2 regions of the Pseudomonas sp. PS02290 genome follow, and region 1 is predicted to be linked to the other one. Evidence: predicted binding sites of a transcription regulator. Region 1 holds the regulator's gene; the other holds the start of a gene.
What was found. The regulator sigma-54, encoded in region 1, starts transcription at its own class of promoters, with help from an activator protein. The targets are predictions, from matches to a motif close to ANTGGCATNNANNTTGCTNT.
Positions count from the first base shown of each region.

Region 1 (4,415 bases):
AGGTGCGTGGTGTCGACCGTCAGATCAGCCAGGTCGATGATCGGACCGAGCAGGGTTTTTTCGTCACGAATCGCTTCGGCCAGCGAGCGGGTTGCCGTGCTCAGCGGGTGACGACGGCGGGTCTCTGAAAAGCGCTTTAGCAGGGTGGCTTCATCGGCGTCGAGAAACAGCACGTCGCACTGGATGTGCCGGGCCCGAACTTCGGCGAGCATGCGCGGGAATCGCGTCAGGTGACTGGGCAGATTGCGCGCGTCGATCGAGACCGCCAGCAGGGGCTCAGCCAGTTCGGTGTTGATCAGCGCGCGCTCCGCCAGCTCTGGAAGCAGGCCGGCGGGCAGATTGTCGACGCAGTAGAAACCGCTGTCTTCAAGGACATCGAGGGCCGTGCTCTTGCCGGAGCCGGAGCGGCCGCTGACGATGATCATCCGCATGATCAGTGACCGTTCTGGACGTCGAGCACGACGCTGTAGAGCTCTTCGTCGGTTTTGGCACCGCGCAGGCGCTTACGCACATCATCACGGTCGAGCATGCTGGCGATCTGGCGCAGCAATTCAAGGTGAGCATCGGTGGCCGCTTCCGGGACCAGCAACACAAACAGCAGGTCAACCGGTGCGCCGTCGATGGCGTCGAAATCGATGGGTTTTTCCAGATGCAGTACGGCGCTGACAGGCGTTGAGCAGCCCTTCAGGCGGCAGTGGGGAATGGCAATGCCATTACCGAATCCGGTGGAGCCGAGCTTTTCACGGGCAATGAGGCTGTCAAACACGACCTGCTCATCCAGATCAGGCACTTGCGTGCCGATCATTTTGGCGATGTTCTGGAGTACGGCTTTTTTGCTGCCGCCTGGCACGTTCACGAGTGAACGGCCAGGGGTCAGGATATTTTCAAGTCGGATCATGGGTGGGGAGTGTCAGCGAGCAGTCGCGCCTTGCAGCAGACTTTGCTGTTTTTCCTTATGTTTTTTGAGTTGGCGGTCAAGCTTGTCGGCAAGCAGGTCAATGGCTGCGTACATGTCGTCGTGTTCGGCGTTGGCAACCACTTCAGCGCCAGGAACGTGCAAGGTGGCTTCGATTTTCTGCTTGAGCTTCTCGACCTCCATGGTGACCTGCACATTCGTGATCTTGTCAAAGTGGCGTTCCAATCGGGCGAGTTTCTCGCCGATGTAGGTACGCAGAGGTTCAGTCACTTCCAGCTGGTGTCCACTGATGTTGACTTGCATACAGCTTCTCCTTCGTTGCCAGTGCATTAAGAGGCAGGCGTAATGCCTGCCACTGGAACGCTTTGACGTGTGACCTTTACATCAGTCGCTTGCGTTCGCTGGACGGCGAGATCCCAAGGGATTCGCGGTACTTGGCGACTGTGCGACGGGCCACTTGAATGCCTTGTGCTTCCAGTAAACCAGCGATCTTGCTGTCACTCAACGGCTTTTTCTGATTTTCCGCAGCGACCAGTTTTTTGATGATCGCGCGAATCGCCGTGGACGAGCATTCGCCGCCTTCGGAGGTGCTGACGTGGCTGGAAAAGAAATATTTGAGTTCGTAGATCCCGCGCGGGGTGTGCATGAACTTCTGCGTGGTCACCCGGGAGATCGTCGATTCGTGCATGCCGACCGCTTCCGCGATGTCATGCAGAACGAGGGGCTTCATGGCTTCGTCACCGTACTCAAGGAAGCCTCGCTGGTGTTCGACGATTTGCGTGGCCACCTTCATCAGCGTCTCGTTGCGGCTCTGCAGGCTCTTGATGAACCAGCGAGCTTCCTGCAGCTGATTGCGCATGAACGTGTTGTCGGCACTGGTATCGGCGCGACGCACAAAACCTGCGTACTGCGGATTGACCCGCAGGCGCGGCACGGATTCCTGGTTCAGCTCCACCAGCCAGCGCTCGTTGTCCTTGCGCACGATGACGTCAGGCACGACGTATTCGGCTTCGCTGGACTCGATCTGCGAGCCGGGGCGCGGATTGAGGCTCTGGACCAGTTCGATGACCTGACGCAGGTCGTCTTCCTTGAGCTTCATGCGGCGCATCAGTTGCGCGTAGTCGCGGCTGCCGAGCAGATCGATGTAGTCACTGACCAGCTTCTGCGCTTCCGCCAGCCACTTGGTTTTGGCGGGCAGCTGGCGAAGCTGCAGCAGCAGGCATTCACTCAGGTTGCGAGCGCCGATGCCGGCAGGCTCGAACTGCTGAATGCGGTGCAGAACGGCTTCGATTTCGTCCAGCTCGATATCGAGCTCAGGGTCGAAGGCGTCGAGCATTTCTTCGAGTGTTTCGTCGAGGTAGCCCTGATTGTTGATGCAGTCGATCAGCGTCACGGCGATCAGGCGATCGGTGTCCGACATTGGCGCCAGGTTGAGTTGCCACAGCAGGTGGCTTTGCAGGCTCTCGCCAACGGAGGTGCGGGTGGTGAAATCCCACTCGTCATCGTCGTTGCTGGGCAGGCTGCTGGCACTGGTCTGATAGACGTCTTCCCACGCGGTGTCGACGGGCAGCTCGTTGGGAATGCGCTCGTTCCAGTCGCCGTCCTCCAGATTGTCGACGGTAGGCGCCGATTCCTGGTAGGTGGGTCCCTGAACATCAGCGTTGGGCTTTTGCTCTACGTTATCCGCCAAGGGGTCGGCGTTGTCGAAATCGTCGCCTTCCTCCTGCCGTTCCAGCATCGGGTTCGACTCCAGCGCCTCCTGAATCTCCTGTTGGAGATCCAGCGTCGACAACTGAAGCAATCGGATTGCCTGTTGCAGCTGAGGTGTCATCGTCAGCTGCTGGCCCATTCTCAAGACTAGCGAAGGTTTCATGGCAGGGCTTAACACCTTATTCGCCGGCGCACTGCGCGCCATTTACTAGCAGGGCGCCGAGGGCGCCAACTTAAGCAAATTATATGCCTGAAGCTGGAGGGTTTGCCTAGAGTGTGATGACAATTAAAAAACGAGGTTGGCGATGGCGCACATTGCGGGAGCCGCACAACCTCATGTCATCACTGCGGTTACAGGCGGAACTCGTGACCCAGATACACTTCCTTGACCAACTGGTTGGCCAGGATGGATTCGGCGTCGCCTTCGGCAATCAGCTGTCCATCGTTGACGATGTAAGCGGTTTCGCAGATATCCAGCGTCTCACGCACGTTGTGGTCGGTGATCAGCACGCCGATCCCTTTGGCCTTGAGGTGGTGAATGATCTGCTTGATGTCGCCCACGGAAATAGGGTCAACACCGGCGAAGGGTTCGTCGAGGAGAATGAATTTCGGCGAAGTGGCGAGGGCGCGTGCGATTTCCACACGGCGACGTTCACCGCCCGACAGGCTCATGCCCAGGTTGTCGCGAATGTGGGTGATGTGGAATTCCTGCAGCAGGCTTTCCAGCTCCTTGCGGCGGGCAGCGCGATCGAGCTCCTTGCGGGTCTCCAGGATCGCCATGATGTTGTCCGAGACGGAGAGCTTGCGGAAGATCGACGCTTCTTGTGGCAGGTAGCCAATACCGGCGCGTGCACGGCCGTGCATCGGCTGATGGCTGACGTCCTGGTCGTCGATCAGGACGCGACCCTGATCCGCTTGAACCAGGCCGACGATCATGTAGAAACAGGTGGTCTTGCCGGCGCCGTTGGGGCCAAGCAGGCCGACGATCTGGCCGCTCTCGATGGACAGGCTGACGTCACGTACGACCTGGCGGCTTTTATAGGCCTTGGCCAGGTGCTGGGCTTTCAGCGTCGCCATTACTGGGCCTTCTGCTGGTCGGTTTTCTTTTTCGGCTGGATGACCATGTCGATACGAGGGCGTGGTGCGGTGACCTTGGTGCCATTGGCACGACCGGCGTTCACGACCTGCTTGACGGTGTCATAGACGATTTTCTCGCCTTCGGACGTGTTGCCGTCGTTGACCACTTTGGCCTTGTCGATCAGCACGATGCGGTTCTGGGCCGCGAAGTACTGAATAGTGACGCCCCAGGCCTGAACGATCGGCTTGTCCACCGATGGCTTCTGCTCGTAGTAGGCCAGGTTGCCCACGGACGTGAACACGTCCACGTCGCCTTGCGGTGTACGGGTGATGGTCACGGTGTTGCCGGTGATCTTCATCGTGCCCTGGGTGATGATGACATTGCCTTTGTAGGTGGCGATGCCTTGCTTGTCGTCCAGCTGCGCGTCATCCGACTGGATGTGGATGGGTTGATCGCGATCCGTCGGCAGAGACCAGGCGCTCGCGCTTCCCAGTGCTGCGCCCAGGCCGAGCAAAAAAGGAAGGGTTTTAACGAGCCTCATACTGTCCTCTTACGTTGGATAGCAGGTTCATCCTGCTTTCTTTCAGATACGCTTTCATACCCGTGCCGGTCGTTACACCGCCAAGGCCGTCGATTCTAACGGGTTGGGCAGTCTCCGCATATTGCTTCTGCGGGAATACAGTCATGCGGCTGCTGGTGATGATGGTGGTG
Region 1 is NZ_JASCOY010000017.1:72,353-76,767, reverse strand. Features, by position in the region: gene rapZ (RNase adapter RapZ) at 1-431, opposite strand, end outside; gene ptsN (PTS IIA-like nitrogen regulatory protein PtsN) at 434-898, opposite strand; gene hpf (ribosome hibernation-promoting factor, HPF/YfiA family) at 911-1,219, opposite strand; gene QMX88_RS10855 (RNA polymerase factor sigma-54) at 1,296-2,789, opposite strand; gene lptB (LPS export ABC transporter ATP-binding protein) at 2,978-3,703, opposite strand; gene lptA (lipopolysaccharide transport periplasmic protein LptA) at 3,703-4,245, opposite strand; gene lptC (LPS export ABC transporter periplasmic protein LptC) at 4,232-4,415, opposite strand, start outside.

Region 2 (4,415 bases), on a different contig from region 1:
AGTCAAGTGTAGATCACCCTGCAATTCATGTTACGTGTACACGGGCAGGGGTTCATCGCGGCGACGAGTTGAAAGCGCGCCGGAAAGCGCACCCGATCCCGCGCCCTGGAAATCACGATATGGCCCGATTCGAGGGGTTCGCGCAGCACCTCCAGCACGCGCCGATCAAATTCCGGAAGTTCGTCCAGAAACAGCACACCGTGGTGGGCGAGGGTGATTTCTCCGGGTTGCGGGCGACTGCCACCCCCGACCAGCGCAGGGCCCGATGCCGAGTGATGGGGCTGGCGGAAGGGGCGCTGGGGCCAGCTGGTCAGCGGGGCGTGACTGGCGACCGACTGAATCGCCGCCACCTCCAGCGCTTCGAGTTCATCCAGTGGTGGCAATAGCCCAGGCAAACGGCTCGCAAGCAGCGTTTTGCCGGTGCCGGGAGGGCCACTGAACAGAAGATTGTGTGCACCGGCGGCGGCCACCAACAGAGCGCGTTTGGCCGCGGTCTGGCCCTGCACTTCACTCAAGTCGGGATAAGGCTGTGTCTGCAGAATCAGGCCATTGGATTTATAAGGCGCGATGACCGTGTGCCCATTCAGGTGGGACACCAGCTCCAGCAGATGACTGACCGCGATCACCTTCAGGCCTGACGCCAGACACGCTTCCTCGGCATTCACCGCCGGCACGATCAACGTGTGGCCCGCCTCCCGCGCAGCGAGTGCCGCCGGCAGCACGCCCTGTACGGGTCGAATCGCACCGGACAGCGCCAACTCCCCCAGACATTCAATGCCCTCCAGCGCGAGCGTTGGCACCTGCGCGCTGGCAGCCAGCAAGCCAAGTGCAATGGCGACATCGAAGCGTCCGCCGTCTTTGGGCAAATCGGCAGGGGCCAGATTCAGGGTGATCCGCCGCGCCGGGAATTCCAGCCGACAGTTGAGGATCGCACTGCGCACCCGATCCTTACTCTCCTTGACCGCGCCCTCCGGCAGCCCCACCAGCGTCAGGCTCGGCAGCCCGTTGGCGAGATGGGTTTCGACGGTCACGGCAGGGGCTTCAACACCAACTTGGGCACGGCTCAGAACAATCGCGAGGGACATGGCTTTCCTTGTAGGCAGCACCGCTTCCTGCGGCGAGCTGAAGGATAGTCATTGGCCCGGCGCGTGGGCGGGGCATGTTTTTCGGGGTGTGTATCGAAGGGCAAGGGCACGGGAGGATACGTCGATGGCCACGTTGGAGGCGATCAAGGCCCAGGTTCAGCGCATTGCGCACTGCGCCTGAGCACCCGCAGGGTTAAACGCTCAACCCTGTGGCTCAGCCCCTCACGCTTTCGGCTGCGTCGCCAACTGCGCTTCCATCTCCGCCATCTTCGCTTCCAGTGCCTCAAGACGGGCGCGGGTGCGGGCGAGGACGATCATCTGGCTGTCGAATTCTTCCCGGCTGACCAGGTCCAGCTTGCTGAAGCCGCTCTGCAGCAGCGCCTTGAACTGGGTTTCGAATTCGCTGCGTGGAACCGGTGTTTCGCCGTTGAATAGGCGGGAAGCGTGGCCGCTCAGGGCGTCGAGAAAAGCTTTGGGGGCGAGCATGATGAAACTCCAGAATCAGAGGGCGCGAGTGTAGCACGCAGCTTTTGACCTCCTGCCGGACGCGATGCGCTGCACGCTTTTCGCGCATGGCCCCGGGCACGTGCGCACCGTTGTTGTGCGGTGATCGCAATCGACGACTACGCTAAGGCGTGTATTAACAGTCGAAGGGCCGAAATTCATGCCGATTCATGAGATGGCAAGCTTTCTGCTTAGTGGCTTGTAACCCATGCACTGATGCAGTCGCTGTGACGAATGCAGTGCGGCAGGCGGAGCGGGGAATGTTTCGTCAGAAGCGGTTTTCTGGAGTTGGTCAGGTCTGTTACGGACACGACGCGTTACAAAGCCAGACACTGCGCTTAGACTTGAGTCGGGTTTGTTTTCCTGGGGCAAGTCCACCAATTCGGGAGAAAGTTTCATGAAGCTAGTCACTGCCATCATCAAGCCGTTCAAGCTGGACGACGTACGCGAGTCGCTGTCCGAAATCGGCGTGCAGGGCATCACGGTCACTGAAGTCAAAGGCTTCGGACGTCAGAAAGGCCACACCGAGCTGTATCGCGGTGCGGAGTATGTAGTCGACTTCCTCCCCAAGGTGAAGATCGATGTTGCGATCGACGACAAGGATCTGGACCGCGTTATCGAAGCGATAACCAAAGCGGCCAACACCGGCAAGATCGGTGACGGCAAGATCTTCGTGGTCAATCTGGAACAGGCCATCCGCATCCGTACCGGCGAAACCGATACCGACGCAATCTAAGCCGCCAAACCCCAACGCCCCAGGAGAAAACAATATGACTCTGCGTCAATTCGCAGGGCTAGGAGCCCTGTTGTCCCTCGTAACCCCTGGCTTGGCCATGGCGGCAGACGAAGTGGCAGCCCCCGTACTCAATTCCGGCGACACCGCCTGGATGCTGACCTCCACCGCGCTGGTGCTGTTCATGACCATCCCCGGTCTGGCGCTGTTCTACGGCGGCATGGTCCGCTCGAAAAACATTCTTTCCGTGATGATGCAGTGCTTCGCCATTACCGGCCTGATCAGCATCCTGTGGGTCGTCTACGGCTACAGCATGGCGTTCGACACCACCGGGATGGAAGTCAACGTCGTCAACTTCAACTCCTTCGTCGGCGGTCTTTCGAAGGCGTTCCTGGCAGGCATCACCCCTGCGAGCATCACAGGCCCTGCAGCGCTGTTCCCGGAAGCCGTCTTCGTGACCTTCCAGATGACCTTCGCCATCATCACCCCGGCCCTGATCGTCGGCGCCTTCGCAGAACGCATGAAGTTCTCCGCGATGCTGATCTTCATGGCGATCTGGTTCACCCTGGTTTACGCGCCGATTGCGCACATGGTCTGGAGCGGCGTCGGTGGTCTGTTGTGGGACTGGGGCGTTCTCGACTTCGCGGGCGGCACCGTTGTTCACATCAACGCCGGTGTGGCTGGCCTGGTAGCGTGCCTGGTACTCGGCAAGCGTAAAGGTTTCCCGACCACTCCAATGGCTCCGCACAACCTGGGTTACACCCTGGTCGGCGCGGCGATGCTCTGGGTGGGCTGGTTCGGTTTCAACGCAGGTTCCGCGGCTGCGGCCAACGGCACTGCCGGTATGGCGATGCTGGTAACTCAGATCGCCACCGCTGCTGCAGCGCTGGGCTGGATGTTCGCCGAATGGCTGACCCACGGTAAACCAAGCGCTCTGGGCATCGCTTCGGGTGTGGTTGCCGGTCTGGTTGCAGTCACTCCGGCCGCCGGTACTGTCGGCCCGATGGGCGGCCTGATCATTGGTCTGGCGGCAGGCGTGGTCTGCTTCTTCTGCGCCACCAGCCTGAAACGCAAAATGGGCTACGACGACTCCCTGGATGCCTTCGGCGTTCACGGTATCGGCGGTATCCTTGGCGCGATCCTGACCGGCGTGTTTGCAGCCCCTTCGCTGGGCGGCTTCGGCACCGTGACCGACATCGCCGCACAAGTCTGGATTCAATGCAAAGGCGTCGGCTTCACGGTCATCTACACCGCGATCGTGACCTTCATCATCCTCAAGGTACTCGACATGGTCATGGGCCTGCGTGTCACCGAGGAAGAAGAAGCGGTCGGCCTGGATCTGGCGCAACACAACGAACGTGGCTACAACTTGTAATCCACGCGTGAAAAAATGCCCGGGTCTCCGGGCATTTTTTTGTCTGAGGTTTGTCGATAGGGATGTCCGCACAGCGGGTGGGCGTTCCCGGCAGGAACATCCGCTGCAATGTTCGGCCTAACCTGACGATTCTCGATGCTTTAGAGGGCATAAATGCCCTTGTTCAGCGCTCCTGAAAATCGTCGCTCATTACGCACTTTGTTTTTTTTTCCAGCGCGTTAGAATGCGCGCCGAAGGGCGGAGAACGGTATGTGGCAACAGACCTTGATCACGCTGCGGGCAAGGCCTCGTGGTTTCCATCTGGTGACTGACGAGATCGTCGCGGGCCTTCGCGAATTACGCGAATGCCGCATCGGCCTGCTGCATGTCTGGTTGCAACACACCTCGGCCTCGTTGACCGTCAACGAGAACGCCGACCCGGCGGTACGTCGCGATTTCGAGCGTTTCTTCAACCGTCTGGTGCCTCAGGGGCGCGACGGCTACGAGCATGACGACGAAGGGCCCGATGATCTGCCGGCGCACTTCAAAGCCAGTCTGCTTGGCTGCCAGCTTACATTGCCGGTTACAAATGGACGGCTGGCGTTGGGCACATGGCAAGGTATTTATCTGGGCGAGCACCGCGATGCAGGCGGTGCCCGTAAAGTCCTCGTCACGCTTCAGGGTGAGGGCACGACCGCTGAACGTATGCGGTAGTTGAATTTTTTCCGGCTGTCCAAGA
Region 2 is NZ_JASCOY010000002.1:187,638-192,052, reverse strand. Features, by position in the region: partial or broken gene QMX88_RS02420 (YifB family Mg chelatase-like AAA ATPase) at 39-1,085, opposite strand; gene QMX88_RS02415 (accessory factor UbiK family protein) at 1,308-1,571, opposite strand; gene glnK (P-II family nitrogen regulator) at 1,987-2,325, shown strand; gene QMX88_RS02405 (ammonium transporter) at 2,360-3,697, shown strand; gene QMX88_RS02400 (secondary thiamine-phosphate synthase enzyme YjbQ) at 3,947-4,390, shown strand.
Region 2: the regulator sigma-54 is predicted to act here: its motif matches at 1,764-1,783, upstream of glnK (P-II family nitrogen regulator).